Prochlorococcus marinus str. MIT 9312: one gene and its partner. The protein of the gene in region 1 binds, or shares a complex with, the protein of each later gene. Links are inferred from orthologs where the notes say so. Each region holds a gene or a part of one and is shown on either strand. Other genes may lie near its edges. The genes, in order: prfA and prmC.

Evidence for each region.
Region 2: the proteins of prfA (region 1) and prmC are in contact, whole or in part, in a crystal structure (PDB 2B3T), measured with the Escherichia coli proteins. The link is inferred for Prochlorococcus marinus str. MIT 9312 from one-to-one orthologs.

The regions. Positions count from the first base shown.
Region 1 is NC_007577.1:1,509,287-1,524,691, forward strand. What follows is about bases 12,436-15,405. They hold prfA (peptide chain release factor 1), read right to left. Parts: upstream 14,483-15,405; coding sequence 13,388-14,482; downstream 12,436-13,387. Other genes in these bases: alr (alanine racemase), read right to left, coding at 12,436-12,800; PMT9312_RS08350 (HNH endonuclease), read left to right, coding at 12,818-13,375; rpmE (50S ribosomal protein L31), read right to left, coding at 14,511-14,771; rpsI (30S ribosomal protein S9), read right to left, coding at 14,785-15,195; rplM (50S ribosomal protein L13), read right to left, coding at 15,205-15,405. Also shown: PMT9312_RS08295 (C40 family peptidase), read left to right, coding at 1-757; PMT9312_RS08300 (photosystem I reaction center protein subunit XI), read right to left, coding at 806-1,396; PMT9312_RS09520 (photosystem I reaction center subunit VIII), read right to left, coding at 1,427-1,540; PMT9312_RS08305 (hypothetical protein), read left to right, coding at 1,633-2,016; PMT9312_RS08310 (glycosyltransferase family 2 protein), read right to left, coding at 2,009-2,983; photosystem I core protein PsaB, read right to left, coding at 3,088-5,316; photosystem I core protein PsaA, read right to left, coding at 5,344-7,647; cobJ (precorrin-3B C(17)-methyltransferase), read left to right, coding at 7,982-9,802; PMT9312_RS08330 (TIGR01548 family HAD-type hydrolase), read left to right, coding at 9,895-10,683; PMT9312_RS08335 (hypothetical protein), read right to left, coding at 10,855-11,166; more of alr, read right to left, coding at 11,601-12,435. UniProt on the Escherichia coli protein: Peptide chain release factor 1 directs the termination of translation in response to the peptide chain termination codons UAG and UAA.
Region 2 is NC_007577.1:302,801-317,999, reverse strand. Bases 8,119-10,882 are described here. They hold prmC (peptide chain release factor N(5)-glutamine methyltransferase), read right to left. Parts: upstream 10,054-10,882; coding sequence 9,184-10,053; downstream 8,119-9,183. Other genes in these bases: PMT9312_RS01630 (2Fe-2S iron-sulfur cluster-binding protein), read right to left, coding at 10,320-10,682; psbM (photosystem II reaction center protein PsbM), read right to left, coding at 10,065-10,217; PMT9312_RS01645 (L-threonylcarbamoyladenylate synthase), read right to left, coding at 8,579-9,160; minE (cell division topological specificity factor MinE), read left to right, coding at 8,119-8,263. In the rest of the region: PMT9312_RS01690 (glycoside hydrolase 100 family protein), read left to right, coding at 1,052-2,491; petD (cytochrome b6-f complex subunit IV), read right to left, coding at 2,494-2,976; petB (cytochrome b6), read right to left, coding at 3,010-3,666; carboxyl-terminal processing protease CtpZ, read left to right, coding at 3,738-5,021; PMT9312_RS01670 (HD domain-containing protein), read left to right, coding at 5,066-6,322; septum site-determining protein MinC, read left to right, coding at 6,333-6,992; septum site-determining protein MinD, read left to right, coding at 7,110-7,925; more of minE, read left to right, coding at 7,928-8,118; psbB (photosystem II chlorophyll-binding protein CP47), read left to right, coding at 10,907-12,430; PMT9312_RS01620 (photosystem II reaction center protein T), read left to right, coding at 12,454-12,552; transcriptional regulator NrdR, read left to right, coding at 12,653-13,132; PMT9312_RS01610 (30S ribosomal protein S1), read left to right, coding at 13,241-14,332; metK (methionine adenosyltransferase), read left to right, coding at 14,463-15,199. UniProt on the Escherichia coli protein: Methylates the class 1 translation termination release factors RF1/PrfA and RF2/PrfB on the glutamine residue of the universally conserved GGQ motif, i.e. on 'Gln-235' in RF1 and on 'Gln-252' in RF2.

The DNA of each region.
Region 1 (15,405 bases):
GGAAAATTATAAAGACCCTATCTCACTATTTAAACAAACAAATTTTTCAAAGACTATTTGGTGGAAATTAAAAGTTAATATTTCTGGATATCAAAATGAAAAAGAAAATAAGTTAGTGACAGAAATTTGTAAAAATAGAATTTTTAGACTACTTTACCCAAATATTCATCAACGTACCCATAAATTTTCAAGGATTTTAGTTCAACTATATGAAGATGGTTACGTCTGTTGGATAAATTTGGATGAATTGATTATTGAGAAAAGCGAATTAAGAAAAACTGAGAATTTTAAAAATGAACACTTCTTTATAAAAGATAAAGTTCCCTTAATTATAAAATGGATACAAAAACAATCTGAGTTAACGAATGAATATCTTTGGGGAGGTACATTAGGACCCAATTTTGATTGTTCCGGATTAATTCAGACTGCTTTCTTCATACATCATATTCATATTCCTAGAGACTCTTTTCAAATAAAAAGTTTTTGTAAACACCTTTTTTATTTCAAAGAATCTTATGCAGCTCTTCAACCAGGAGATCTTTTGTTTTTTGGAAATAAAGAAAAATGTGACCATATAGGAATCTACAAAGGAGATGGGTTATATTACCATAGCTCTGGAAAGGAGTTTGGAAGAAATGGAATAGGATTAGATAGTTTCAAAGAGACTAATGACCCAATTTCATTGCATTATAAATCCAAACTAATCTCAGCCGGAAGAGTCGTAAGAAATTATAGGTGGGATAGAAGTATTAGATAGCAGTCTTTTAATTAAATTAAAATATAAGACCTTCTTTAAATTTTAAAATTAACCAGTAGTCCAAATATTCTGAATTAGTTGCATTATGTTGTTCAAATGCAGTGTTCCAACAAGAAGCCATGCAAAAACTGCACCACCGCAACCGCCTAGCCAAAATCCACTTGTAAAGTCAGCCCACCCTGCTCTAGTAAATAAATCTGCAGGAGGATTATTAACAGTAGCATCAGGAGGTTGCACATTAGGTGCTTTACCTGGGGCGTTATAAAGAACTAAAAGTGCTGTCAAAATATGAACCGCGCCAATAGCAGCAAGTAATCCTGCGGTTAATGCGAAATCAGAATTTCTTAAAGGACCAGTCATAGTAAATGGACCATATAAGAGATAACCTAAAGCCGCTCCAGTTTCTAAACCTCTAAAATTTGGAGAAATGCCTTCTCTATAAAAAGGTAAATTATTTATAAAAACTTTGGTAAAATAACCACTATTAACTGGGGTAGCCAAATTCCCAACAAACGGATCAGCAACAGTTTTAACAGCCCATTGTTCTGCGATACCAATATCTGTAGGCAGGACACTTTGATCTATATATTTTTCGGGAAATTTAGGATTGGCTCCTAATGGTGTTTGTGAATCGCTCATTTTAAAAAAGGATAATGTGATAATTAATTTTTATTCAGTAGCCGTTATGAATCTGCCTATTAAAACAATAAAAACAGCAGGTGCTACCAAGCCAATCATGGGGACAAAGACCGAAGGCAGAAGATTTGAAAATTCAGATGACATAATTCGTTTAACATCTTTAAACACTTTAGTATTTATCTGATAAATAGTGTTAATTTTATTACTGGATGATATAAAAATTATTAACTTTTTACATGTTAAATTTTTTCGCAATATTACTCATTATTTTTATTGTATTTTTACTATTAATTTTTAAAAAAAGACAGTTTAAAAATGCAATAAATTTAAAAAACTTATCTTCAAATAAACTTATAAATAATAATAATAAAAATATATCTAAAAAGAATAGTGTTTCTTACAAGCATGAAGATACCATATACTCAGAATTTGATAAAAAGGCTCTAAGAAATAAAATGTTTAAACTTTTTCAAAGCCATAAAGAAGATAAATTAAAAGCTTTAAAAATTGCAGAGAAATTAGCTGATAAATCAATATTGCCTATTCTTAGAAGAGGTTTAAAAGATACATCTCCAGAGATAGTTGAAAAGTCAGCTTACTTAATTAGAAACTTTAAGTAAAAGTTTCATTCTTCTTGCTTTCATCAATTTCTCTAACTCTATAAATTGGTCTGTTTTGACTCTCATGATAAGTCCGAATTAAAAGCTCACTTAATAATCCAAAGCTAAATAATTGAACCCCTGCAATTCCTAATATTAATGCAAACATAAGCATCGGACGATTCCCAATATCTTCTCCCAATATTTTTATAATTAACAAATAAGAACTCATTGAGAGACTAATCAGAATACTAATTATTCCAATAAAACCAAATCCATACATAGGTCTTGTTAAAAATTTAGTCATAAACCAAACAGTTAGTAAATCCATTAACACCCTAAAAGTTCTATCAATCCCATATTTACTTGATCCATATTTACGACTTCTATGATTGACCTTGATTTCCTTAATTTTTGCACCTTCAATATTTGCTAAAACTGGAAGAAACCTGTGCAGTTCTCCATATAGTTTAATATCATCAATTATTTCTTTTTTAAAAGCTTTTAATGAACATCCATAATCATGCAACTTCAAACCTGTTACTTGAGCTATTAATTGATTTGCTATTTTTGATGGTATCTTCCTATTAATTAATTTATCTTTTCTATCAAACCTCCAACCACATATCAAATCATAGCCATTATTAATTTCTGAAATTAATTTAGGTATATCATTAGGGTCATTCTGTAAGTCACCATCCAATGTAATTACAATGTTACCTTTTGAGTGATCAAAGCCAGCTGACATTGCTGCAGTTTGTCCATAATTTTTACGAAGAGAAATTACTGACAATTCCTGAATTTTGTGAGTTAAGTGTTTTAATACTCGATGAGTATTGTCTTTAGACCCATCATTTACAACAATCAATTCAAAATCAAATTTATGTGATGCCATTACACTTATAACTTCATCTAATAAAAAACCAATACTTTCACTTTCATTGAAAACAGGAATAATAATTGATATTAATTGGTTTATATTTGACATATTTATTTAGATAATAATCCTATAATTTTAACTTAATTTAGAAGAATAAAATTAAACAAAAAAAATCACCACATTCGTGGTGATTTGTATTATTTAAGAAGACTTTAACCGAACTTACCTGATGTTGATGCAATCACAAAGGCTCCAAATGTAAGGATGTTTCCTATCGTGAAATGTGCCAAACCAACTAATCTAGCTTGAACAATTGAAAGTGCAACTGGCTTATCTCTCCAGCCTACAAGGTTAGCTATTGGTGTGCGCTGATGTGCCCAAACTAATGTTTCTATTAATTCTTGCCAATAACCACGCCATGAAATCAGGAACATAAATCCAGTAGCCCAAACTAAATGACCAAATAGGAACATCCAAGCCCAAGGAGATAAGGAGTTAACACCAAATGGATTATATCCATTAATTAACTGTGATGAATTGAGCCATAGATAATCTCTAAACCAACCCATTAAGTAGGTACCTGATTCATTAAATTGAGCCATATTACCTTGCCAAATTGTTAGGTGCTTCCAGTGCCAGTAGAAAGTTACCCATGCAATAAGATTTAATGCCCAGAACATTGCAAGGTACATAGCATCCCATGAAGAACTATCACAAGTTCCTCCACGACCTGGTCCATCGCAAGGGAAAGCATAACCTAAATCCTTTTTATCAGGAATTAATTTTGTACCTCTAGCATCTAATGCTCCTTTAATAAGGATTAGTGCTGTTGTATGAAGTCCTAGCGCTATAGCATGATGAACTAAGAAATCTGCTGGTCCAATAGGCAAGAAAGAGCTTAGAGCATCTTGTCTATTAATTAGATCCATCCAATAGTGATTTCCTGGCATAGAGTTTGCTGCTATAGTTGCAGAACTCGTAGGATCAGATAATAAAGCATCGAAGCCATACATCATTTTCCCTTGGGCAGCTTGAACAAACTGAGCAAATACAGGTTCAATTAGAATTTGTTTTTCTGGATTTCCAAAAGCTACTACTACATCGTTATGAACATAAATTCCAAGAGTATGGAATCCCAGTAACATTGTTACCCAACTTAAGTGACTTATTAGTGCTTCTTTGGTTCCTAAGACTCTAGCTAAAACATTATCTTTGTTTACTTCTGGATCATAATCACGTACAAAGAAAATAGCCCCATGAGCAAAAGCTCCCACCATTAAGAACATAGCTATGTATTGATGGTGAGTATATAGAGCTGACTGTGTAGTGTAATCTCTAGCAATAAAAGCATAAGAAGGAAGAGCTCCCATATGTTGAGCAACTAGAGAAGTAGCAACACCAAGAGATGCTAAAGCTAAACCTAATTGAAAGTGTAGAGAGTTGTTAACCGTCTCATAAATTCCATCATGACTAATTCCGAAACTACCTTTATGAGGGTCATTTGGATGTCTAGTGTTATGAGCTTCAGTAATTTCTTTGAGGCTGTGTCCTATGCCAAAAGTATTTCTATACATATGGCCAGCAATTACAAAAACACAACCAATTGCAATATGATGATGTGCAATATCAGTAAGCCATAAAGCTTCACTTTGAGGATGTAGTCCTCCTAAGAACGTAAAGATTGCTGTTCCAGCACCCTCTGCAGTTCCGAATACTTGATCTAAAGAATCAGGATTTTGTGCATAAGCACCCCAATTTAGAGTAAAGAAAGGAGCTAATCCTGCAGGATGAGGAAGAACTGTTAACCAATTGTCCCAACCAACATGCTGACCTCTAGATTCTGGAATTGCTACATGAACCAAATGTCCTGTCCAAGCAATACTACTGAAACCAAATAAGACAGATAAATGATGATTTAACTGTGCCTCAGCATTTTTAAACCAAGCTAGTGTAGGTCTGAATTTAGGCTGTAAATGTAACCAACCAGCAAATAAAACCCAACAAGCTAAAATGCTCATAAAGATTGAAGCCTGAAAAAGTTGCTCGTTAGTTCTCATACCGATTGTGTACCACCAATGGTAAAGGCCTGAGTAAGCTATGTTAACTGGACCATTAGCTCCAGCTTGAGTCATTGCTTCTGTTATGCCTTCTCCAAAATGAGGATCCCAAATTGCATGGGCAATTGGACGGACATGAGTTGGATCAAGTACAAATTGCTCAAAGTTACCCTGCCAAGCTACATGGAATAGGTTACCAGCTACCCAAAGGGCGATAATTGCTAGATGACCAAAATGGGTAGAGAAAAGCTTCTGATAAAGCTTTTCTTCAGTCATTCCATCATGACTCTCAAAGTCATGAGCGGTTGCTATTCCGTACCATATTCGGCGGGTTGTCGGGTCCTGAGCTAGACCCTGGTTAAATGATGGAAATTTTGTTGCCATTGAATTAAAAAGGTGAAGTTCAGGTAATTAGCCCAGCCCGAAAAGGCGAGCATGGAAGAAAGCCCAAGTAGTTGCTATACCTCCGAGAAGGAAGTGAGCTACACCAACGGCTCTACCTTGAGTAATTGAAAGTGCTCTTGGTTGTATTGTTGGGGCAACTTTAAGCTTGTTATGAGCCCATACTATTGATTCAAATAATTCTTGCCAATAGCCTCTTCCACTGAATAAGAACATCAAACTAAACGCCCATATGAAGTGAGCTCCTAAGAACATCAATCCATACATACTAATAGCTTCACCGTAACTTGTTAGTACTTGAGATGATTGAGCCCATAGGAAATCTCTTAGCCAACCATTAATGGTGATAGCACTTTGAGAGAAGTTTCCTCCTGTAAGTCCCCACACATCACTTTGCATTTTCCAAGAAAAGTGGAATATAACTATTGATATGCAGTTATACATCCAGAAAAGAGCTAAGAAGACATGATCCCATGATGAAACCTGACAAGTACCACCTCTTCCTGGACCATCACAAGGGAATCTAAATCCAAGAGAAGCTTTATCTGGAATTAGTCTTGAACTTCTTGCGTAAAGTACTCCTTTAAGGAGTATTAAAACGGTTACATGTATTTGGAAAGCATGAATATGATGGATCATCAAATCAGCAGTTCCAAGTTGAATTGGAGATATGGCTACCTTTCCACCTACTTCAACTAAACTTCCGTTAAAGACTTCACTTAAAGCTTTTTGAGGTAATCCCTCCGGAGTACCAGCTAAAATTGAAGTGCCTACTGCAGAAGCTTGAATACTTTGAACCCATTGCGCAAATATTGGTTGAAGCTGAATTGCATTATCACTAAACATGTCCTGAGGTCTACCTAAAGCTCTCATAGTGTCGTTATGAATATAAAGTCCAAAACTATGAAAACCTAACCACATACAAACCCAGTTAAGATGACTTATTAAGGCATCTCTAGCTTTTAAAATCCTATCTAAAACGTTATCAATATGTTTTGCTGGATCATAGTCTCTAACCATGGCTATACCAGCATGAGCTCCAGCCCCAACTATAAATAAAGCTCCTATCCACATATGATGTGTAAATAAACCAAGAACAGTCATATAATCAGTCGCTATGTAAGGATATGGAGGCATCGCATACATATGATGAGAAATCAGGATGCTAAGAGATCCTAGACATGCGAGGTTTACAGATAGTTGAGCGTGTCTGCTTTCAGCCATGAACTCGAAAAGACCTTGATGACCTTTTGGTGCTGGGAATAATATTGGATCTCCTTGATGAGCTTCTAAAATCTCTTTCATACTTGAACCAATTCCATAATTAGTTCTATATAAATGACCTCCAATTATGGCAATTACACCAAAAGCTAAATGATGATGTGCAATATCAGTCATCCATAAACTTCCAGTGACAGGATTCAAACCACCTTTAAAAGTTAAGAAATCTGAGAAAGCGAACCAATTAAGACTAAAGAAATTACCAACTCCACTAGCTAGACCAGGAAAGATCTGACCAATTATTTGGGGATCGCAAAGCTGATGAGGCATTGGCATATCCGCAATTGTTGCGATCTTTTGACCATTAATAACTAAAGGTGATCCAGCGTCAATTGCATCAAGAAGTGCAGCTGTTGGCGCTCCAATATGAATACAATGTCCAGCCCAAGCTAGTGATCCAAGCCCAACCAAACCTGCAATATGGTGATTAAGCATTGACTCAATATTTTGGAACCATTCCAATTTTGGAGCAGCTTTATGATAATGGTATATACCTCCATGAAGCATAAGAGCAGCCATTATTACTGCACCAATAGCCAAAGCCATTAACTCACTTTCGTTAGTAATACCCCAAGCTCTCCACATATGAAAAATTCCAGAGCTTATTTGAATACCGTTGTAGTCCGCACCAAGATTACCGTTTAGCATCTCTTGGCCGACAACAGCCCAAACTTGCTGAGCTCCTGGTTTAACATTAGTTGGATCAGCTAACCAACCTGTGTAATTTGAAAATCTTGCTCCATGGAAAAAAGCAGCACTCATCCATATAAAAATGATTGCAAGATGTCCAAAGTGAGCTGAGAAGATTTTTCTTGTTGCTTCTTCAGCATCGCCTGTATGCACATCAAAATCATGTGCATCTGCATGCAAATTCCAGATCCAAGTTGTAGTTTTTGGACCCTTGGATAATTTAGTAGACCAGAAACCTGGCTTATCTAATTTGGCAAAATCAATAGGTCTTGGATCGGCCTTAACAGGATCTTCCAAAACTTTCTTGTTTTTTTCTCCACTTTCTGGTGGGCTGATGGTCATCTAGCACCTCGAAAATAATTGACATTAAAGCCGATTGATCAAATCTTGGACTTATTTTTAATAATAATGTTCAAGAAAACGAAATCATTCGGAACTTTAGATATTCGTTTCAAAAATAATAAGTCAAAGATCTTTCGTTATGCATTAACGTAACAAATGTTCTAATGATTGTTACTATATGAATATTTTGTTAATTTTTTGTCTATGACTAAATTAAGAGTATTTTTACCCAAGTTTTGTAAGGATTTCTTTATATTTGTTTTATATTTCACACGATTTTTTTGAAATGCATTGAAAGTATATAATTTCCTTATAACAAATAAAATTTTTTGATTTGAAAGGAATCGCAATAGGTCTATCTAGTAATTCAAAAGCAATTTTAAAAAGACTTCAAAAAACTGAATTTGTTGAAGAGATATATATAGCAAGCTCTTTAAAAAATGATGATATAGAAGATGATCTTGTAAAAATACATAAGCCTAAGGAAATTTTACTTAAAAAATGGCCAGAACTAGATTTAATAATTTTTATAGGATCAATTGGTGCATCGATACGTGTAATAAGTCCTTTTTTAACCTCTAAAGATAAAGATCCAGGCGTGATAGCAATAGATAACAAATGTTCCAAGATAGTGCCTTTAATTGGTTTACATCAGTCAAATACCCAAAACATCGCATTTCAAATTTCTAATTTATTTGGTGGCCAAATAATAGAGACTAATAATTCAAATGATCAAAGCTTTTTAAATCTTGATTCATTTGGGAATCAATGGGGTTGGAAAAGATCTGGCAAAATACAGAACTGGTCAAAACTAGTAATAAATCAAGCTAAGAACAAAGAAATATTTTGCAAACAATTATCTGGTAACAGTTTATGGAAAACTTCAGAATCAGGAGAGTTGATTAATAAACTTCATCAAAAGGAAACTGAAAAACCAGATTCAACATTTCATGTGAGTATATTCGAAACGCATGTTACAACTTGGCATCCGCGCGTATTATGGATTGGCATTGGTTGTGAGCGAAATACTAGCAAAGAACTAATAGCAAATTCTTTAAATAAAATTTTGGAGTTAGAAAATTTATCTCAGCATTCAATTGCGGGATTTGCAACTATTGATATTAAAAAAGATGAGCAAGGGATTTTAGAACTCGCTGAAGAAAATAACTTGCCTATCAAGTTTTTTACTAAAGAAGATCTTTCAAAAATAATTGTTCCAAATCCATCAAGTGTAGTTCAAAAGGAAATTGGCACATCTTCTGTAGCAGAAGCTTCATGCTTACTCGCAGCAGGAGAAGAATCAAATTTATTAAAAGAAAAAATAATTTTTAAAGATAAAGATCTTCCAAAAAGTAAATCTGGCGCAGTTACTATTGCTATAGCTGAATCAAAAAATCAATATTATCCAAAAAATGGCGAAATACATATTATTGGAAGTGGGCCTGGCGATCTTTCCTTTTTAACCAATAACGCAAGAAAAGCACTCTCAAGATGTAGTGTTTGGATTGGATACAAAATGTATTTAGATTTAATTAAACCATTGAAAAGGAGTGACCAGGTTTCAATTGAAAGTAAACTTACTGAGGAAAAAGAAAGATGCAGCACAGCAATTAAACTAGCCGAGGAAGGAATAAAAGTGGCTTTAATTTCGTCAGGGGAATCTGGATTTTATGGCATGGCTGGTTTACTTTTAGAATTACTTCTAAAAATCAAAAAAGAATATAGACCTTACTTTGAAGTACACCCTGGGATCAGTAGTGTTCAATTAGCCGCTGCGCTTAGTGGAGCTCCACTAATGAATGACTTTTGTTCAATAAGCTTAAGTGATAAGTTAACGCCCTGGTCTTTAATAGAAAAAAGAATTGAGGGAGCTCTTCTAGGTGACTTCGTAATAGCTTTATTTAATCCTCAATCAATTGAAAGAAATTGGCAGCTAAAAAGTGCAATTGATCTATGTATAAAATTTAGGCAAAGTGAAACTCCCATTTTAATAGCTAGACAAGTAGGAAGAGAAAATCAATCTAGAAAATTTTTTACTTTAAACACCATTCCCTTTGAAGAAATCGATATGTTATCAATAATTATTATTGGTAATTCTCAAACCACTTTAGTAGATGAAATATTTCTTACTCCAAGAGGATATTTACAAAAATAAATTTTGATTCATAAATTAATAATAGAACGTTTTTCTTTGCTTTTTTTTAATAAGAATACTAATCTTTTATAAATAAGGATTAAGAAAATTAATTGAAAAATATTGGTTTAATTTTATTTGACATAGATGGTGTAATACGCAGCGTAGAGAATAGTTACAGACTTTCACTAAAAAAAACAGTTTACAAATTTTCCGGATGGGAGCCAAGTTATATAGATATTGATAATGCAAAAAATGAAGGGATATGGAATAATGACTGGGATTTAAGTTTAGAACTTATAAAAAGATGTATAAAAAAAGAGAACTTAAACCTTAAAATACCCTCCAGAGAGGAAATAGTTAAATGTTTTGGAGAGTTTTACTTTGGAGGAGATCCAAATGAAGATAGTAAATATTGGTCTGGATTCATAACAAATGAGAAGTTATTAGTTGATAAAAAGTTTTTTGAATTAATACAAAGTAATGGAATAATGTGGGGTTTTGTGAGTGGTGCAGAGCATGCTTCTGCAAAATTTGTTTTAGAAAAAAGACTTGGGCTGAAATCACCTCCATTAATATCTATGGGAGATGCCCCAGACAAGCCTGATCCTAAAGGTTTTATTAACTTATCAAAAAAGCTTCTTGGAGATAAGCTTGGAGAATCAAATATTCCCATTGCTTATGTAGGAGATACTATTGCGGATATAAATACAGTTATAAACGCTAGAAAGGAAATACCATCTCAGAAATTCGTAAGTATTGGAATAGCCCCCCCTCATTTACATTTAAAGTCTCGATTAAAAGAACGTAATTCATACGAAAAAAATTTACAAAGTGCAGGAGCTGACTTGATTTTAAATTCTATTAATGACCTTAAAAATATTAATCTAGACTTGTTTTAAAAGGTATTAACTAATCAATATTTCTCAATTCATTTCGGAGAAGGAGGGATTATGCGAGCAACTCTATGTCTAGGTATGGCAAGAATAGTCATAATAGAAGATAGAGAAAATAACATTTTTCCGACAAAATTTCCGAAAGCACTTAAGCCATTCTTTAAGGAGGAAATCTAACTACTTTCCTATTTGTGAACCCACACCTTTGTTATTGAGTTCCTTTTGATATGCCTCTTTGCTTGAGAGTAAGATCTCGTTAATCGAGAATTTATTAAATAATGACTTTCCTATTTGTGAAACCACACCTTTGTTATTGAGTTCCTTTTGATATGCATCTTTGCTTGAGAGTAAGATCTCGTTAATCGAGAATTTATTAAATAATGACTTTCCTATTTGGGAACCCACACCTTTGTTATTGAGTTCCTTTTGATATGCCTCTTTGCTTGAGAGTAAGATCTCGTTAATCGAGAATTTATTTAACAATGACATAGTAGATGATCACTTAAGTTATCCATTCTTTTATAACGCATAGCAATTTGTACTTCAAATGTGTGAGATCTTTTTTGAAAATCTACATATCGAACTTTTGCAATTCAATCTGGACAACCGACTACTGCGTCTGTAGTGGGGTTTTTTATGCAATTTTTTTTCCGACAACAAATTTGGGGTTGGATTAAAAATCTAACCTATAAAAAATAACTCATAAGTTGCTCTAATTCTTTTAACTGCAATTATTTTGACCCTTTCTGACGTTATCTGACACTAATAAAATACGGAGAGGGAGGGATTCGAACCCTCGACAAAAGTTACCTCCTGTAACTCCTTAGCAGGGAGCCGCTTTCAACCACTCAGCCACCTCTCCAGTTCTTATACATTATCAATTTTTTTGCAAACATTCAAAATTTTTTATTTAATCGAAATGTCTAATCAACTTGAACTCTCGGCAATCTATTTTTAAAGGAACAAAGAATTTCCCATGGAATAGTGTTAGATTGATTTGCCCAATCAAAAGGAGAAATTGTTTTGTCTCCGTCAGATCCTAGTAATAACATAGTACTACCAATTTTAATTTCATCTGAACCTGTTATGTCCACCATCATTTGATCCATAGTTATAGATCCAACTTGGGGATAAAGTTCATTATTATGAATAACGTTTATCTTGCCTGAAAGATTTCTTGGGACTCCATCTGCATAACCAATGCTTAATACAGCTAACTTAGTTTTTCTACCACTTACAAATTTTCCTCCGTAACTTACTTTTACCCCTTGATCAATAATTCTTATAAAAGCTACTTTGACCTTCAAAAATAAAGCTGGTTTAAGAGATAAATTTCTATCTATTTTTGCGAGAGGACTATATCCATACATAGAAAGCCCAACACGTACCATATGAAAATGAAAGTCTTTATTAATAAGCATGCCCGCAGAATTTGCCAAATGAATCTTGATATTGTGATTTCTATCAACGTTAATTTGCTGTAATAATTCCTGAAACTTTAGTCTTTGTATTTGTGTACTACTTTTGGGATCTAATGAGTTATCTTCATCTGCAGATGATAAATGACTATATATTCCTTCTACTGAAATGTTTTCAAAAGATTTTATTTTTTCAAATTGCTGAACAAATTTATTAGATTCAAACCCTAATCTTGACATTCCAGTATCAACTTTAAGATGTAAAGAAAATTTCGACCCAAAGTGCTTCCCAATATTATTGCAAATTAAACACTCTCTTATACTACTAATAGTTGGCATAAGATCATTTTTAAAAGATATTATTAAATCCCTTTTGGCATATAGATTTCCCAGAATAAGAATTGGTTTTTTAACTCCAGAAGAACGAAGCATAATCCCTTCTTTTAAAGTGGCAACTCCTAATTGCGAAGCTCCACCTTTAATAGCATATTCAGATACTACTTTTGCATCATGTCCATATCCATCTGCTTTAACAACTGCCATAAATTGACAACTTTTACTTAATTTTGATCTTAACTGCCTTACATTTGACTCTATTGCTTTACCTTTAACTTCAATCCATGCTCTTTGTTTTGGATCTATATCTTTTTCAAAAGTTGGATATTTGTCAGAATTAAATCCATGATTTTTTTGCCGAATTTGCATTAACTTTGCACATTTATATGCGCTTATTGAAATATACAGTTAGCATGACATGTAAATTCTATTTTGGCATGGGCCAGACTCTAGTTTTAAATGCATCCTATGAACCTTTAAATATCACTTCTTGGCGAAGAGCTGTTATTTTAATGATCAAAGGTAAAGCAGAAAGCTTAGAGGAAGATAAATCTTATTCAATACATTGCGGCAGAAAATTACCTACAGTTATAAGACTTCGTTACTACGTTAAGGTACCTTTTAGGGAGGTTTCTTTAACAAGAAAAAATATTCTTCTAAGAGATAATAATGCCTGTCAATACTGTAACTACAGAGGTAGTGATTTATCAATAGATCATGTTTTACCGAGAAGCAGAGGTGGAACTGATAACTGGGAAAATGTTACTACAGCTTGTCTTAGATGTAATGTACAAAAAGGTAACCGCACCCCAGAAGAGGCAAATATACCTTTAAAACGAAAGCCATACCGTCCACTAAGTAATCTCAATTTTGAGGCTACAAGACAAATTGACTCTGGCAGACATAAAGAATGGAGTAAATATGTAATAGGGGTTGCAATCTAAGAAAATAAAATCTTAATTCACATCGTTATTAAAATCTTCCATCATTCTCTTTTGCTCTTGCGCTATACATGCATCAATCACTTCATCCAACTGACCAGCGAGAATTGGTTCTAGCGAAAAATTGGAACCTAATCTATGATCAGTTGTTCTGTTATCTTTAAAATTATAAGTTCTAATTTTTTCACTCCTATCACCAGTTCCAACCTGTGAAAGCCTTTGTGATCTCTCTTTTGCATTAGCTTCTTTTAATTGAATTTCATACAATTTAGCTCTTAAAATTTCCATTGCTCGCTCACGATTTTGCAATTGTGATCTCTCTTGAGTACAAAAAACTCTTATTCCTGTGGGCTTATGGAGAAGATCAATAGCAGTCTCAACCTTATTCACATTTTGGCCCCCTGCACCTCCTGATCTTGCTGTGCCAACCTCTAAATCGGTAGGATCAATCTTAACCTCAACAGGATCTGCTTCAGGCATGACAGCAACTGTAGCTGTAGAGGTATGAACTCTACCTTGAGACTCAGTAGCTGGAACTCTTTGAACTCTATGTACGCCAGCCTCGAATTTAAGTTGACTATATACAGAATCTCCTTTAACTGAGATAACTAGCTCCTTAAATCCTCCCATATCTGACTCGGAAGCACTAACAGGTTTTACAGACCATCCGATTTTTTGTCCGTATCTCTCATACATTCTTGCTAAATCACCCGCCCATATACAAGCTTCGCTACCTCCAGCACCAGCTCTGATCTCTAACATTACACTTCTCTCATCTCTTGGATCTTTAGGTAATAAGGCGATTGTAGTTTTTTGAATAAGTTGATTCTTACATTCCTCAAGGTTAATTAACTCTTCATTTATTAAAGATTCCATCTCTTTATCATTTCGATTCTCTTTCAGTAGATTTTTTGAATCTTCAATTTCTTTATCGGTATCAAGCAACTTATTAAAATCAATCACCAAAGGTTCCAACTTTGACCTTTCTCTTGCTATTGATTCTAATTTTTTAGGATCATTAGCTATATCAGGATCTGCAAGCTGCACTTCCAAATTTTCAAAACTTTCTGAAGCAGTTTTCAACCTTGCAATTAGTGTTGAGTATTCCAATTGAAATTATGCTTAATTTTTGAAAATTCTATTTATTAGAATCTTTTTCTTCTTTTTGCTCTTTTGATGTAGCTGAATTAGCTGAACCCATTCCATATTTTTTCATAAACCTATCAACTCTACCTTCTGTATCAAGAATTTTCTGAGTTCCAGTAAAGAAAGGATGATTACCACTCCATACGTCGACATGTAGTTCAGGTTGCGTTGAACCCGTAGTCATTACAACTTCTCCATTACAAATAACTTTTGCATCTGGATACCATTTTGGGTGGATTTCTGATTTTGGCATAATTAAAATTTCTTTAACGTTTGGAGAATTGTGGAGCTTTTCTTGCTTTTTTAAGACCATATTTTCTTCTTTCCTTAGCTCTAGGATCTCGACTAAGATGACCTTCTGTTTTTAGCGGTTTTCTGTTGTCGGGAGATAATTCGCAAAGTGCTCTTGCTGCTCCTTGCTTGATAGCGTCAGCTTGGCCTGTCAATCCCCCACCAAAAACATTTACGAGGATATCATATGAATTTTCAAGGCCTAACGTTTGCAAAGGTGCTTTAATTGAATTTAAGTGCAGAGGATTGAAGTTTAAATAATCATCTCCAGAACGACCATTAATTTTAATTTGTCCATTCCCCGGGATCAAGCGAACTCTAGCTACTGAAGTTTTTCTTCTTCCAGTTCCCCAATAAACAGCTTTGTTTTTTATTTGACTATTCATTTTTATAAATTAACTATTTAATAATACAGGATTCTGGGCAGCATGAGGATGATCAGCACCTTTATAAACTTTTAGTTTTTTAAATTGCTGTCTTCCTAACGAGTTATGAGGCAGCATGCCCTTGACAGCTTGCTCGATGATTCTTTCAGGAATCCTCTCTTGGAGAGACTCAAATTTTTCTGTTTTCATTCCTCCTGGTCTACCAGAATG
Region 2 (15,199 bases), 1.2 Mb from region 1 along the record:
TATTCCTCAAGTACCGTCATATCTTCTTCCTTGAGAAAAGAGGTTTACAGCCCAGAGGCCTTCGTCCCTCACGCGGCGTTGCTCCGTCAGGCTTTCGCCCATTGCGGAAAATTCCCCACTGCTGCCTCCCGTAGGAGTCTGGGCCGTGTCTCAGTCCCAGTGTGGCTGATCATCCTCTCAGACCAGCTACTGATCGAAGCCTTGGTGAGCCATTACCTCACCAACTAGCTAATCAGACGCGAGCTCATCCTCAGGCGAAATTCATTTCACCAATAGGCATATGGGGTATTAGCGGTCGTTTCCAACCGTTATCCCCCTCCTGAGGGCAGATTCTCACGCGTTACTCACCCGTCCGCCACTAACCCGAAGGTTCGTTCGACTTGCATGTGTTAAGCACGCCGCCAGCGTTCATCCTGAGCCAGGATCAAACTCTCCGTTGTGTTCAAATCCTTTTGTAGATAAATCTACTCAATATGAATTGCATTCTCCAAATAAAAATAAGATTGACTTAAGTTATTTAGGTTCAGCCTCCTTAAATAATTAAGGATTACTTTGAGTGCACATTAAAAATATTTCAAAGTGACTTTCCAAGATCTCAGATCCGTTGGTTTTCAAAAAACTAAAAGTTAGCAATTGAAAACAATTTTATATATTCTTGACGGGACCTCACACCTTTATTGCAATACATCTCGAAATTACCAAATCTAATTTGATAAAGTTTTGACGCAATAAAAGCATCAGTTCCTAAGTTTTTAAATTTTCTAGGTGCAGAGTTAAACAAAAAGTGAATAACTCATTTCGAAGGGAAAACCCTTCTTCTGGCTGAAAATACTGATAGAAATCAAATCTTCAAAAAATTCATTCATTTACCAAAAATTAGATTTAAGATAATCGCTTGAATATTGCAAAAAAAATTATTTTTGCCCAGAAGAAAATACTAAACCATCCGACTGTAATTATGCAACCTTTTATACAAAAATTTTTTATTAATTTTTTTATTTGTTCAAAGTCTCTTTGAGCAACTAGGCTTAAATAAAGGGATATAAATGAAATGGCAGAAAGATTTAGTCAAAAAAATTTAAGAGTAAGACCAAGTTCCGAGGAAGAGAAAATTGTAACAAATGCAAAAAAACACTTTGAAAAGACTTTAGTTGAAATAGCAGGTGAGCTCGTCGGCAGTGTTGCTGCACTTGAACACCCAACAAAAAATAAGAAATTAAATTATGGAGAAATATTTTTAAGAGACAATGTTCCAGTAATGATTTACCTCATTACCCAAAAACGGTACGAAATTGTCAAAAGGTTCCTAAGTGTATGCCTTCAGTTACAAAGCACTAATTACCAAACACGTGGCGTATTTCCTACTAGTTTCGTTGAAGAAAATGGAAAGCTCATTGGAGACTATGGTCAGAGATCAATAGGGAGGATAACTTCAGCTGATGCAAGTTTATGGTGGCCCATTTTATGTTGGTATTATGTCAACAAAAGTGGTGATTATGCCTTTGGGAAAAGTCAAGGAGTTCAAAGAGGTATTCAACTTTTACTAGATTTAGTTCTGCATCCAACATTTGAAGGTACACCAGTACTTTTTGTTCCGGATTGCGCATTTATGATTGATAGACCTATGGATGTATGGGGTGCACCTTTAGAAGTTGAAGTTTTACTTCATGGATGTTTAAAAAGTTGTATCAACTTAATGGAATTAAGTCGAGCAGATCATGTAAGTAGACTTTTAGATCAAAGGCTTATTCTTACAAATCAATGGGTTAAGGATTTAGGAAGTTTTCTCCTAAAACATTATTGGGTTACCAGCCAAACAATGCAAATTTTAAGAAGAAGACCTACTGAGCAGTATGGAGATGATCAACACTTCAATGAATTTAACGTTCAACCTCAAGTAGTTCCATCTTGGCTTCAAGATTGGTTAGAAAATAGGGGTGGTTATTTAATAGGAAATATTAGAACAGGAAGACCTGACTTTCGATTTTACAGTTTAGGGAATTCTTTGGCCTGTATGTTCGGAATACTACCTCCTGCAGAACAACGAGCTTTATTTAGATTAGTTCTACATAACAGACAACATTTAATGGCTCAAATGCCTATGAGAATTTGTCATCCTCACATGGATGTCGAAGAATGGCAAAACAAAACTGGATCTGATCCAAAAAATTGGCCTTGGAGTTACCACAATGGTGGTCATTGGCCGAGTTTGCTTTGGTTTTTTGGTGCAGCTGTTCTGTTACATCAAAAAAATTATGATTCTGATGATGTGATTCTTATGGAAGAGATGAAATCTTTAATAGAGGAGTCATATTGGTGTCAACTCAATCAATTACCTAAGCAAGAATGGGCAGAATATTTTGATGGACCTACAGGTACTTGGGTTGGTCAACAATCAAGAACATACCAAACCTGGACAATTGTTGGTTTTTTATTAATGAATCACTTTTTAAGAGAAGAAAATAACGATTTAGATATGTTTAAGATTTAATCCTAAAATAAGCCTAAAGTTAGTGATTTATCAATAGGTAAGCATGCTCCAATTCCAAGGTATATTGTAAGAAAAGTTCCGAATAAGAAAAGAGACATTGCAATTGGTCTTCGAAAAGGATTGGAGAATTTATTAACGTTTTCTATGAAGGGTAAAATCATTAATCCAAGTGGAATTAATGTTTGAAGTGCAATACCCAAAAGTTTATTAGGAACTACCCTAAGTATTTGAAAGACTGGGTATAGATACCATTCAGGTAATATTTCTAAGGGAGTCGCGAATGGATTTGCTTTATCTCCTAACATTGCAGGATCAAGAACTGCTAATCCAACTACACAAGCAATAGTACCTAAAATAACTACTGGAAATATATATAATAAGTCGTTTGGCCAAGCTGGTTCACCATAATAATTGTGGCCCATACCTTTAGCTAATTTTGCTCTTAATTTTGGATCAGATAGATCTGGTTTTTTTAACGTAGACATTTGGAGCTCTGGTTGTAATTTAATTTTAAATGTTTATAAGGGACCTGAAATACCTTGTTTACGAATCATTAAAAAATGCATCAACATAAAAACTGCTAATGACCATGGCAAAACAAAAGTATGAAGACTGTAAAACCTTGTAAGAGTAGATTGTCCAACACTTTCTCCACCCCTAAGTAGTTCAACCATAAAATCACCAATTACAGGTATTGCTGCTGGCACACCTGAAACAATCTTGACTGCCCAATATCCAACCTGATCCCAAGGCAAAGAATAACCTGTCACACCAAAAGCAACTGTTATGACTGCCATTACAACACCTGTAACCCAAGTTAGTTCTCTTGGCCTTTTGAAACCACCTGTAAGATAAACTCTAAAAACATGAAGAATTAACATCAAAACCATCATAGATGCGCTCCATCTATGAACAGATCTTATCAACCATCCAAAACTTACATCGGTCATCAAATAACTTACTGAATTATAAGCTTGTGTAACTGTTGGCTTATAGTAAAAAGTCATTGCAAAACCTGTTGCAAATTGAATTAAGAAGCATACTAAAGTTATGCCTCCTAAACAATAAAAAATATTTACGTGAGGGGGTACGTACTTGGAAGTTACGTCGTCAGTTATGTCTTGAATTTCAAGCCTTTCTTGAAACCAATCATAAACAGATGAAGAATTAGCCATCCAAAAAAAAATTAGCTTTGATATAAAGAGCTTACTTAAAATTCTTATACTTGGTGTTAACACTTAACCCAATGAATTCATCTTTTAACAAACTTTTAACATTCAAAACATTGATCACTGCATTAATGATCATTGTTATTTATACCAATTTTTTATTGATAGAAAGAGTTGATGCTCTTAGTGATAGCAAGCAATTAGTCCTTGATGCTTGGACTTTGGTAAATGAGGGTTTTTATGACCCAGACAAGTTTGATGAAATACAATGGAAGAGAATTAGGCAAAAAACATTACAGAAACAAATTGAAACAAGTGAAGAGGCTTATTCTGCAATTGAAGACATGTTAAGACCTCTAGAAGATCCTTATACAAGAATTTTACGACCCAAAGATTATGAACTCCTGAAATCAAGTAATTTTGGTAGCGAGATTAATGGAGTTGGGCTGCAATTGGGTGAAGATGATGATAGTAAAAAGGTTAAAGTTATCTCTACTCTTGGCGGTTCTCCAGCAGAAGAAGCGGGAATAGTTAGCGGGGAATTCATAGAGAAAGTGGATGGAATTTCATCAGAAGTATTAGGACTTGCAAATACTGCCTCTAAGTTAAGAGGCGAATCAGGAACCAAAGTTTTAGTTCAAATTTCATCGGAAGCAGGAGAAATTCGAGAAGTAGATTTAGAAAGGCGATCAGTAGATCTTAGACCAGTTAGGACAAAAAGATTAAGAGACGATTCTCACACAATAGGATATTTAAGGATTACTCAATTTAGCGAAAGCGTCCCAAAAAAAGTTGAAGAAGCTCTTCAAGAGTTAAAAGAGAAAGAGGTTGAAGGATTGATTTTGGACCTTAGGAATAATTCAGGTGGACTAGTAAGCTCAGGAATAGCGGTTGCAGACTCATTATTGAGTGAAAGACCAGTAGTAGAGACAAAAAATAGAAATGGAATCAAAGATGCAATAATTTCTCAAAAAGAGACTTTTTTTGATGGCCCAATGGTAACTTTGGTAAATAAAGGAACTGCGAGTGCTAGTGAAATACTTGCCGGCTCATTGCAAGACAATAGCAGATCGATTCTCATGGGAGAACAAACCTACGGGAAAGGTTTAATTCAATCCTTAAAAAGTTTGGGAGAAGACAGTGGAATAGCAATAACAGTTGCTAGTTATTTAACTCCTAAAGGTAATAATATCCAGGGTCAAGGTATGAAACCTGACAAGTTATTGGATCTTCCAGATGCAACTGAATACGGAAGTGCTGATGACAAATGGGTGAAAAATGCAGAATTATTTCTGGATTCACTACTAGAAAAAGAAGAAGTTTCTAGTCAAACTAGTGAATTAAGCAATGAAGAAGTATAAACCTGATTAAGCAAAAGATTTATAAATAAAACATTTTAAAAACTATGAGTATTAAAAGAATTTTTCATGACCCAATTCACAAAGAAATAGTATTTGATTCGGAAAAGCCAGAAGAATTAATGATTATGGAGTTAATTGATACAATAGTTTTTCAAAGATTAAGAAGAATAAAACAATTAGGCGCGGCATCATTACTTTTTCATGGTGCCGAATCAAGTAGATTTACACACTCAATTGGCGTTTTTTGTATCGCAAGAAAAATTTATCAGAGACTAATTGAAAGTAAATCTTCATTTTGTGAAAATAAATTTGTTCTGTATGGAGCAGCTCTGCTACATGATTTAGGTCATGGGCCTTTGAGCCATACCAGTGAAACAATATTCGATCATAATCACGAACAATGGTCTCAAAACTTAGTTAAAAATTATTCTCCAATAAATTCAATACTGAAAAAGTATGACAACGAATTACCTATACAAATTGGGGAATTATTTGAATCAAAGCAACTATTTTCAAGACCTTTAAAAACATTGATTAGCAGTGAAATAGATTGCGATCGTCTAGATTATCTTTTACGCGATAGTTACAACTCAGGTACCAAATATGGCTTAGTAGATTTAGAAAGAATTATTTCAGCTCTAACTTTTTCACCTGATGGAAATATTGCAATCAAACCAAAAGGAGTTATCGCTATTGAGCATTTCTTAGTACTAAGAAACTTCATGTATAGAACTATCTATAATCACAAAATAAACGAAATATCAACATGGATTCTAGAAAAAATAATATCCAAAATAAAAGATAATTTTGATAATAAACTTTGGTTAGATAAATCTCTTCAAAAATGGATATTTTCTCCTGAAAAGGTTGATTTTGATGATTTCATAAGAAATGATGATGTAACCTTTTACTACCATTTGATTAGATGGAAAGATGAATCTTTCGAGCCTCTTTCTACCTTATGCAAAATGTTTATTGATAGAGATTTATTAAAGGCATCAGATATAAGTTTTTTAAATAAAATTGATAGACTAGAAATCCTTGCATTTGCAAGAAAATTATGTGAAGCAAATAATTATGATGCAGAAATATTTTGTGGAATTAAGGAAAGATCTTTTAAGGGTTTTGAATCTAGCAACGCACTAAAAATATGGGATGGTAACTATCAAAGCTCACTAGAAAATAAATCTTCATTAATAAAAACTTTAATGAAATCTGAGGAAAGCTCTTTTATTATTTACCCAGATATAATTAAAAATAAAATCAAAAATCAAATTTCACTAATAAGAAATAATTACTAAATATTAATCAATGAAAATCGTAATAAATAATAGTAGTAATAAAAAATATATCGAAACTATATCTTTTGAAAATTTGTACAATATCGATGAAACTTTCAAAGAATTTTCTTCGATAAAAGAACCTCTGGAAGCAAAGATTTTCGCAATCAATGAACCAATAAGTTCTCATAAATTATCAAAAATCAAAAATAATTTTGATAATTTAGACATCCGTTCCTTATGCATTTACTCGAATAATAGACATACGATATTAGCAGGAAAGTCTTTAAAAATAGATTCAAATTTTCTTAAAGAACAAGAAGTTAAAAAAAAGTTACTTCTACTCGATTCAAAAAATAAAGACGGCATCCTTCACGAAGGAACAGTAAGATCTGGAGACAGAATATCTGCAAATGGAGACCTATGCATTATTGGAGATGTTAATCCAGGAGCAATAATTTCCGCAAAGAACAATATTTACGTTTGGGGCAAACTACTAGGTATCGCCTTCGCAGGAAAAGGTGGAAATAACAATGCCTCTATTGCATCACTTTATTTAAAACCTTTACAGTTAAGAATTGCTAATGTGGTAGCTATTGGACCAAAGGATAAGCCCAAGAATTATTATCCTGAAATTGCTGTAATAGATAAACAAACAATTAATATCAAACCCTTTTTAATAGAAACTTAAAAATAATCAATAATTTGAAATAAATTAATTCAAACTTGATAAATTTAAGAATTACTTAATCTTTATAATATTCAACTTTCTGAAAGTAGACTTATCATTTGTAAAATAATAAAATTCGTGGCGGAAAATACTCGCACAATATTAATTTGTTCAGGGAAAGGTGGAGTTGGTAAAACCACTTTAACTGCAAACCTTGGCATAGCACTTGCCAACAGTGGAGCAACTACTGCTGTATTAGATGCTGATTTTGGCTTAAGAAATTTAGATCTTCTTCTAGGATTGGAAAATCGCATTATATATACAGCACAAGATGTTTTAGATAAAAATTGTCGTCTTGACCAAGCATTAGTCAGACATAAAAAAGAACCTAATCTGGCTCTTTTACCTGCAGGAGATCCTAGGATGTTGGATTGGATGAAGCCCGACGATATGAAAAAAATTAGCGAGCTGCTTAGTGAAAAGTTTGATTTTGTTTTAGTAGATTGTCCTGCTGGAGTAGAAGATGGTTTTAAAAATGCCCTTGCAGCTTGTAAAGAGGCTATTGTTGTTACCAACCCGGAATTATCTGCAGTACGTGATGCCGATAGAGTAATAGGTATTCTTAATACTTCTGATATTAAGCCTATCCAGCTTGTAATCAATAGAGTTCGCCCTAACATGATGGCAAGTCAAGAAATGCTATCCATAGAAGATGTTCAAGGGATCCTTTCACTACCTTTATTAGGTATTGTTTTAGAGGATGAGCAAGTAATAATTAGTACAAATAGAGGAGAGCCACTAACACTTACAGATAGTAAATCCCCTGCAAAAAAATGTTATTTGAATGTTTCTCAAAGACTTACAGGAAAGGATGTCCCAATTATTGACCCCAAAAATGAAGGGAAAAGCCTCAAAGATAAATTCATGAGATTAATGCAAACAAAGGTTTTTTAAAAATGATGACTCTCAGAGATCTTATAAATAAGTTACTAGGTAGAGAAACTGCCAGTGCAAATACAGCTAGAGAAAGATTACAACTTGTACTAGCTCATGACAGAGTCGATATGAGTTCCTTAACGACTGATCTTTTGGATAAAATGAGAAAAGAAATTCTCGATGTTGTTGCAAAATATGTTGAGATTGATTTTGAAGAGGTGGCAGTAAGCTTAGAGACTGAGGATAGAATGACTGCATTAGTTGCCAATTTACCAATCAAAAGAACTATTTCAGGAGAAATAAAATTCAAAAAAAATGATAAAACTGATCAAGCTGATAAAGATATCAAAAAGTAATAAATTTAAAAAAAGCTAAAAAAATACTTATAATTGACCCTCCCTAATTGTAAGATAGAGAGATTGCCGGCTTAGCTCAGCGGTAGAGCAGCGCTTTTGTAAAGCGAAGGTCATCAGTTCAAATCTGTTAGCCGGCATTTTGATTTAGTTAATTCTTTTCAATAGTTTTTGCCGAAAATAACAAAATCAAACCTAATAGAGTAATAATCGGGAAAAATCTTATTTCCAGAACGTACTCTAAAAAAGAGGCCAGAGGTTCAAAGATCCAATAAGTAAAAAATTGAATTAATAAAACAAAAAACAATAATAAAAACATTAATGCAATTCCCTAACTAATACTTCTCCTTCTCTAATCAGCCTCCAATCGCCACTTTTCTTCCAAAATATTATGGTACTGGCTTTGCCACTACTTTTTTCCCATGGAATAGGTTCTAGAATTTCTACAGAAGGGAAGTCTAAAGCAATACCATCAGCTGTAATAGATCCAGTGAGGCCTGAAATATTTGCACTTGAAGTTAACAAAGGGCCTGTTTCTTTCAAAAGAGATTGGGCCATATGAAAATTTGGGATTCTTAAACCAAGAGTAAGATCCTTGCTTGTGAGGATTCCAGTCTGCTTTTCTGAAGATGGGATAACCATTGTCAGAGCTCCAGGCCAATATTTTGAAGCTATATTTTCGTAATCTTCTTTAGCTGATTCGTGAACATAATCGATTAATTGTTTATATTCAGATCCCATAAGAATCAAGGGTTTATTTCTATCTCTTTTTTTATAATCATAAATAATATTTGAAAATTTTGGCAGGCATCCAATTGCAGGTAAGGTATCTGTTGGGAAAATTATAGGTAAACCACTAGTAAGAGTCTTCAAAGCTGATTTAGAGTCTACTAAATTCATTTTAATTATGAACCCGCAATACTTTATTTATATCTTCCTATGGTAAACCTACCAATACCTGAAAGATCATTCACAATTTCTATTGATGTAAATTTATTCTTAATAAAAAGTTGTTTGACTTTTTCACCTTGATCAAAATGATTCTCTAAAATTAACCATCCCTTCTCTTTTAAAAAAATAGGTGCTTTTTGAATTATTTCCCTAATATGTTGTAAACCATCTTCGCCGCCTAATAAAGCAATTCTTGGTTCGAAATTTTTAACTTCTTTGGGTAATTTTTCATAAGTATCTTTAGGGATATATGGCGGGTTTGAAATGGCGAGATCTAATTTTCCTTTAAAACTCTCAAGAGGGGTCCACCAATGTCCACAATAAAATTTCAAATTTGATTGTTTAGAAGAATTCATATAATTATTAATGGCTATTTCTAATGCATCTTGATCTATATCAGTTGCTATTCCATTACACAATGGATACGCTAATGCCAAAGCAATACTTATAGCACCTGATCCAGTTCCTAATTCAGCGAAAAATAATTTTCGTGATTGCTTTCCAAATATATTAAAAACAATATCAACTATAAGTTCAGTTTCTGGCCTAGGGATAAGTACTTTATTTGTAACTTTTAATTTTAAATCTCTCCAATAAGTTGTTTCACAAAGGTATTGAATTGGGTAACATTTTACTAAATGATCGTCCCAAACAGATTCTAAAAAGTCTAATTTTTTTTTTAAATATAGGTTTCCCTTTGGATTTATGCTCAGCAAATTTAAATCAAAATTCGAAATTCCGCCTATACAGTCAAGTAAAAAAGCAAAAGATTCTTGATCTCCTCCTTTAGAAAGTTGTAGTTTTTTCCAAATTAAAAATTCTTTTACTGAAATGCTAAGCATTTATAAAAGCTTTAGCGTTTTGGGCCAAGCTTACCTTTACTAGAGTCAGAGAAGAAGCTTGATTTTTCGCCATCTTGGGTAGAAATAAATAAACCAATAAGGAATATTGTTGGCACCCCTACGAATAAAAGACTAGCTATGAATCCAAAATTAGTTGTTTCCATTTAGTTGGCAGTTCTATTAGGTATTAAGACTATAGACATATAATTTGAAATAAAGTGGAAAAATAAACAAATTTTATCAACTGATTAACAGTCTTAAACAATTTAGCGAGGTAATTTTTTATTTTTACTAATATTTTTTAATTCTTCCAAATTTGAAGGGGGCGATTGTGGTTTTGTTAAGATTACTGCAGAAGATTTTATTAATGTTTGGCATGCAAGTCGCCAATTTTCTGGTCTATTTTTGAGTTTTTCTTCTTCAACGGAAGTAAGAGGGCTTAAAGAATTTTTGTTGCCTCCTTCAACTGAAATAAAACAAGTACTGCATTGTCCTGCCCCTCCACAGTTTCCTAAAATACCTTTCAATCCATAAAGCTGTAAGTTCTCTTTTATTACTAATTCTCTTAAATTTTCACCAGGATTGCATTGAACCTCTAAATCCTCACGGATAAATCTGATAGTTGCCATTTTTTTTTAGTTATTTTTCTTATTTTGGCGTTTTACTTTGAGAATTGTGACCAAAATATTAACAATTTTTAGCTAAAAATTCCTTGTAAACCTAGTTCTGCAAATCGATTTGCCCAATTTTTGCAAGAAAATAAATTTATTTACAAAAATCCCTCAAAGACTAAAAAACCCTTACTATCGTGATGTTTAGCTGTTTATTCAGCATAGTTACTAGAAATTAACCGATGGGATTGCCTTGGTATCGAGTTCACACAGTAGTTATTAATGACCCAGGTCGACTACTTGCTGTGCATCTTATGCATACTGCATTATTAGCCGGCTGGGCCGGTTCTATGGCTCTTTATGAATTAGCCATTTTTGATCCTTCTGATGCTGTTCTCAATCCAATGTGGAGACAGGGAATGTACGTTATGCCTTTCATGGCGAGACTAGGTATCACAAGTAGTTGGAACGGATGGGATATTACAGGTGCTACAGGAGTTGATCCTGGATTCTGGAGTTTTGAAGGGGTTGCAGCAGCACACATAGTATTTAGCGGACTATTGATGTTGGCCTCTATTTGGCACTGGACATACTGGGATTTAGATTTATGGGAAGATTCAAGAACAGGTGAGCCTGCTTTGGACCTTCCAAGAATATTTGGAATTCACCTTCTTCTAGCTGGACTAACATGTTTTGGTTTTGGAGCTTTTCATTGCGCAAACGTAGGGATTTGGGTTTCTGATCCTTATGGTTTAACTGGTCATGTAGAGCCTGTTGCCCCTTCCTGGGGAGTGGAGGGATTTAATCCTTTTAATCCTGGAGGAATAGTTGCAAATCATATTGCGGCTGGACTTATGGGTATCATTGGAGGTATTTTTCACATTACCAATAGACCTGGAGAAAGACTTTATAGAGCATTAAAACTTGGAAGCCTTGAAGGAGTTCTAGCTAGTGCTCTAGCTGCTGTATTATTTGTATCTTTTGTAGTTGCAGGCACAATGTGGTACGGTTCAGCGACCACTCCTGTCGAGTTATTTGGTCCTACTAGGTATCAATGGGACTCTGGCTATTTTAAAACTGAAATCAATAGAAGGGTTCAAGCTTCTATAGATAATGGTGCAACTAAAGAAGAGGCATATGCATCTATTCCAGAGAAACTAGCCTTCTACGATTATGTTGGTAATAGTCCAGCAAAAGGTGGATTATTCAGAGTTGGAGCACTCGTTAATGGCGATGGTTTACCAACTGGCTGGCAAGGTCATATTGCTTTTCAAGACAAGGAAGGTAACGATTTAGAAGTCAGAAGAATACCTAATTTCTTTGAAAACTTCCCTGTGATTCTTGAAGATAAAGAGGGAAATGTAAGAGCTGATATTCCATTTAGAAGAGCTGAAGCAAAGTATTCATTTGAACAAACTGGCATTACAGCAACTATCTATGGGGGTGACCTAAATGGGCAAACATTTACTGACCCTGCAGTAGTTAAAAGATTAGCTAGAAAAGCGCAGCTTGGAGAAGCATTCAAGTTCGACAGAGAAACTTACAAATCTGACGGTGTATTCCGAAGTTCACCAAGAGCATGGTTTACATACGCTCATCTATGTTTCGGATTACTATTCTTGTTTGGCCACTGGTGGCATGCTTCAAGAACTCTTTACAAAAATTCCTTTGCTGGTATTGACGCTGAGATTGGTGACCAAGTTGAATTTGGTTTATTCAAGAAACTTGGTGATGAAACCACAAGAAGAATCCCAGGAAGGGTTTAAACTAAACTTTATTAATTAATCTTATGGAAGCTTTTGCTTACGTTCTTATTTTAACTCTCGCAGTTGTAACACTATTCTTTGCTGTCGCCTTTAGAGACCCGCCTAAATTTGACAGAAAATGAACTTAGAAAAAAAAACCTCTTTAACAAGAGGTTTTTTTTTACTTTTCATAATTAAGATATTACTCTAATATGAGAATTAAAGATTACCTTATTTCACTAAATGCAGTGTCCAACCTGTCAAAATACAGATAGCAGAGTTTTGGAATCAAGATCTGCTGATAGTGGGAAAAGTGTTCGAAGAAGAAGAGAGTGCCTAAATTGCAGCTTTAGATTTACCACTTATGAAAGAGTTGAAACAATGCCAGTTTCAGTTATTAAAAAAGATGGGAACAGTGAATTATTTGATAAACAAAAATTATTTACTGGTATATCAAGAGCCTGCGAAAAGACTACCTTCACCAGTGAAGCAATTATTAATTTTGTAGATGGAATAGAATCACAAATTTTACAAGATTCTAATAAGGATATTAAATCTTCACAAATTGGAGAATTAATACTTAAAAGTCTTAGGAAAGAAAACGAAGTTGCATATATAAGATATGCTTCAGTTTATAGAAAATTCAATGGAGTAAAAGATTTTATCTCTACTCTTGAATCCCTCAAAGGAGCTTCAAAAAATCAATTAGCTTCAATTTTATAAAATTTAGCATCTTAAAGTGTAGAATACATAACACAAATATTTTTGCTATTGGTTTGCAGGCTAATAGCACTCCTTTCTAACTACCTAAGGTAGTCTGCGATGCAACAAATGAACGAAAATTCTTCTCAAACCACTAAAGAGCTTTCTGAAAATAAAGAATTTAAAAATTCACCTGAATTAGATAATAATTCAATGCCCAAAAATGAAGAAGATTTATCATTCGAAAAGAGCGATATCCCATCAGCAGATGCTTCCTCTAGCAGAACTAATACCGATTTAGATAATGCAGGATTCACACAAGAGGAATTTGCATCACTGTTGGGTAAATATGACTATAACTTTAAACTTGGTGATCTTGTAAAAGGAACCGTTTTTGCTTTAGAGCCTAAAGGGGCAATGATAGACATAGGTGCAAAAACAGCTGCTTTTATGCCTGTTCAGGAGGTTTCAATAAATAGAGTTGAAGGACTAGATGATGTTTTACAACCTTCAGAAAGCAGAGAATTTTTCATAATGAGTGAAGAAAATGAAGATGGCCAGTTAGCACTTTCTATTAGAAGAATTGAATATCAAAGGGCATGGGAAAGGGTTAGACAATTGCAAAAAGAAGATGCAACTATTTATTCTGAAGTTTTCGCAACGAACAGAGGTGGAGCTCTTGTAAGAGTGGAAGGGTTAAGAGGTTTTATCCCAGGATCTCATATAAGTGCCCGAAGGGTAAAAGATGACTTAGAAGGTGAGTACCTACCATTAAAATTTCTTGAAGTTGATGAAGAGAGAAACAGATTAGTATTGAGTCATAGAAGAGCCTTAGTCGAGAAAAAAATGAATAGGCTTGAGGTGGGTGAAGTTGTTGTAGGTTCTGTTAAAGGGATTAAACCCTATGGAGCTTTTATTGACATTGGAGGAGTTAGTGGTCTATTGCACATTTCTGAAATTAGTCATGAACATATAGAAACGCCTCATAATGTTTTAAATGTTAGTGATCAAATGAAGGTAATGATAATTGACCTAGATTCGGAAAGAGGAAGGATTTCATTATCTACAAAAGCTCTTGAACCTGAACCAGGAGATATGCTGACTGACCCTCAAAAAGTTTTTAGTAAGGCTGAAGAGATGGCTGCAAAATACAAACAAATGTTGTTCGAGCAAACCGACGAAGCTGAAGAAACCGCTTCAGCTTCGTCGGAAACTGTCTAGATACATTTTTTTGTTAAAAATCAATATCTTTACAAACAAGTTCTTACAGGACAAATTTTTATTTACAATCATTGATTACAAACAACAGTTTAACTTAGGATAAGCCTTAGTCTTAAAAAATTATATTTAAATGAGTGATTTCATTTTCACTTCTGAATCCGTTACTGAAGGTCATCCTGACAAAATATGTGATCAAATTAGTGACGCAGTTTTAGATGCTTTATTAACAGAAGATCCAGAAAGCAGAGTTGCATGCGAAACTGTCGTTAACACTGGTCTATGTCTACTTACTGGAGAAATAACTTCAAAAGCGAAAGTCGATTATATAAAACTTGTTAGAAATGTAATTAAAGAAATTGGATATGAAGGCTATAGAGCAGGTGGTTTTGACGCAAATAGTTGTGCTGTTTTAGTAGCACTTGACGAGCAATCACCAGATATTTCACAAGGAGTAAACTACGCAGATGATGTTAACGATGATTTAGAAGATAATACCGGAGCTGGTGACCAAGGCATAATGTTCGGCTATGCATGCGATGAGACGCCTGAATTAATGCCATTACCAATTAGCTTGGCTCATAGATTAGCCATTCAACTTGCCAAAGTGAGACATGAAGAAGTCCTTAATTATCTACTCCCAGATGGTAAAACGCAAGTAAGCATTGATTACGAAAAAGGGTTACCAGTCTCTATTAATACGATTTTAATTTCAACTCAACATAATCCTGAGATTGATGGAATAACAAATGAAGAAGAAATTCGTCAAAGAATAAAAGAAGATTTATGGACGCATGTTGTAATTCCTGCTACTGAAGATTTAAAAATCAAACCAAACATTAGCAAAACAAGATTTCTAGTAAACCCGAC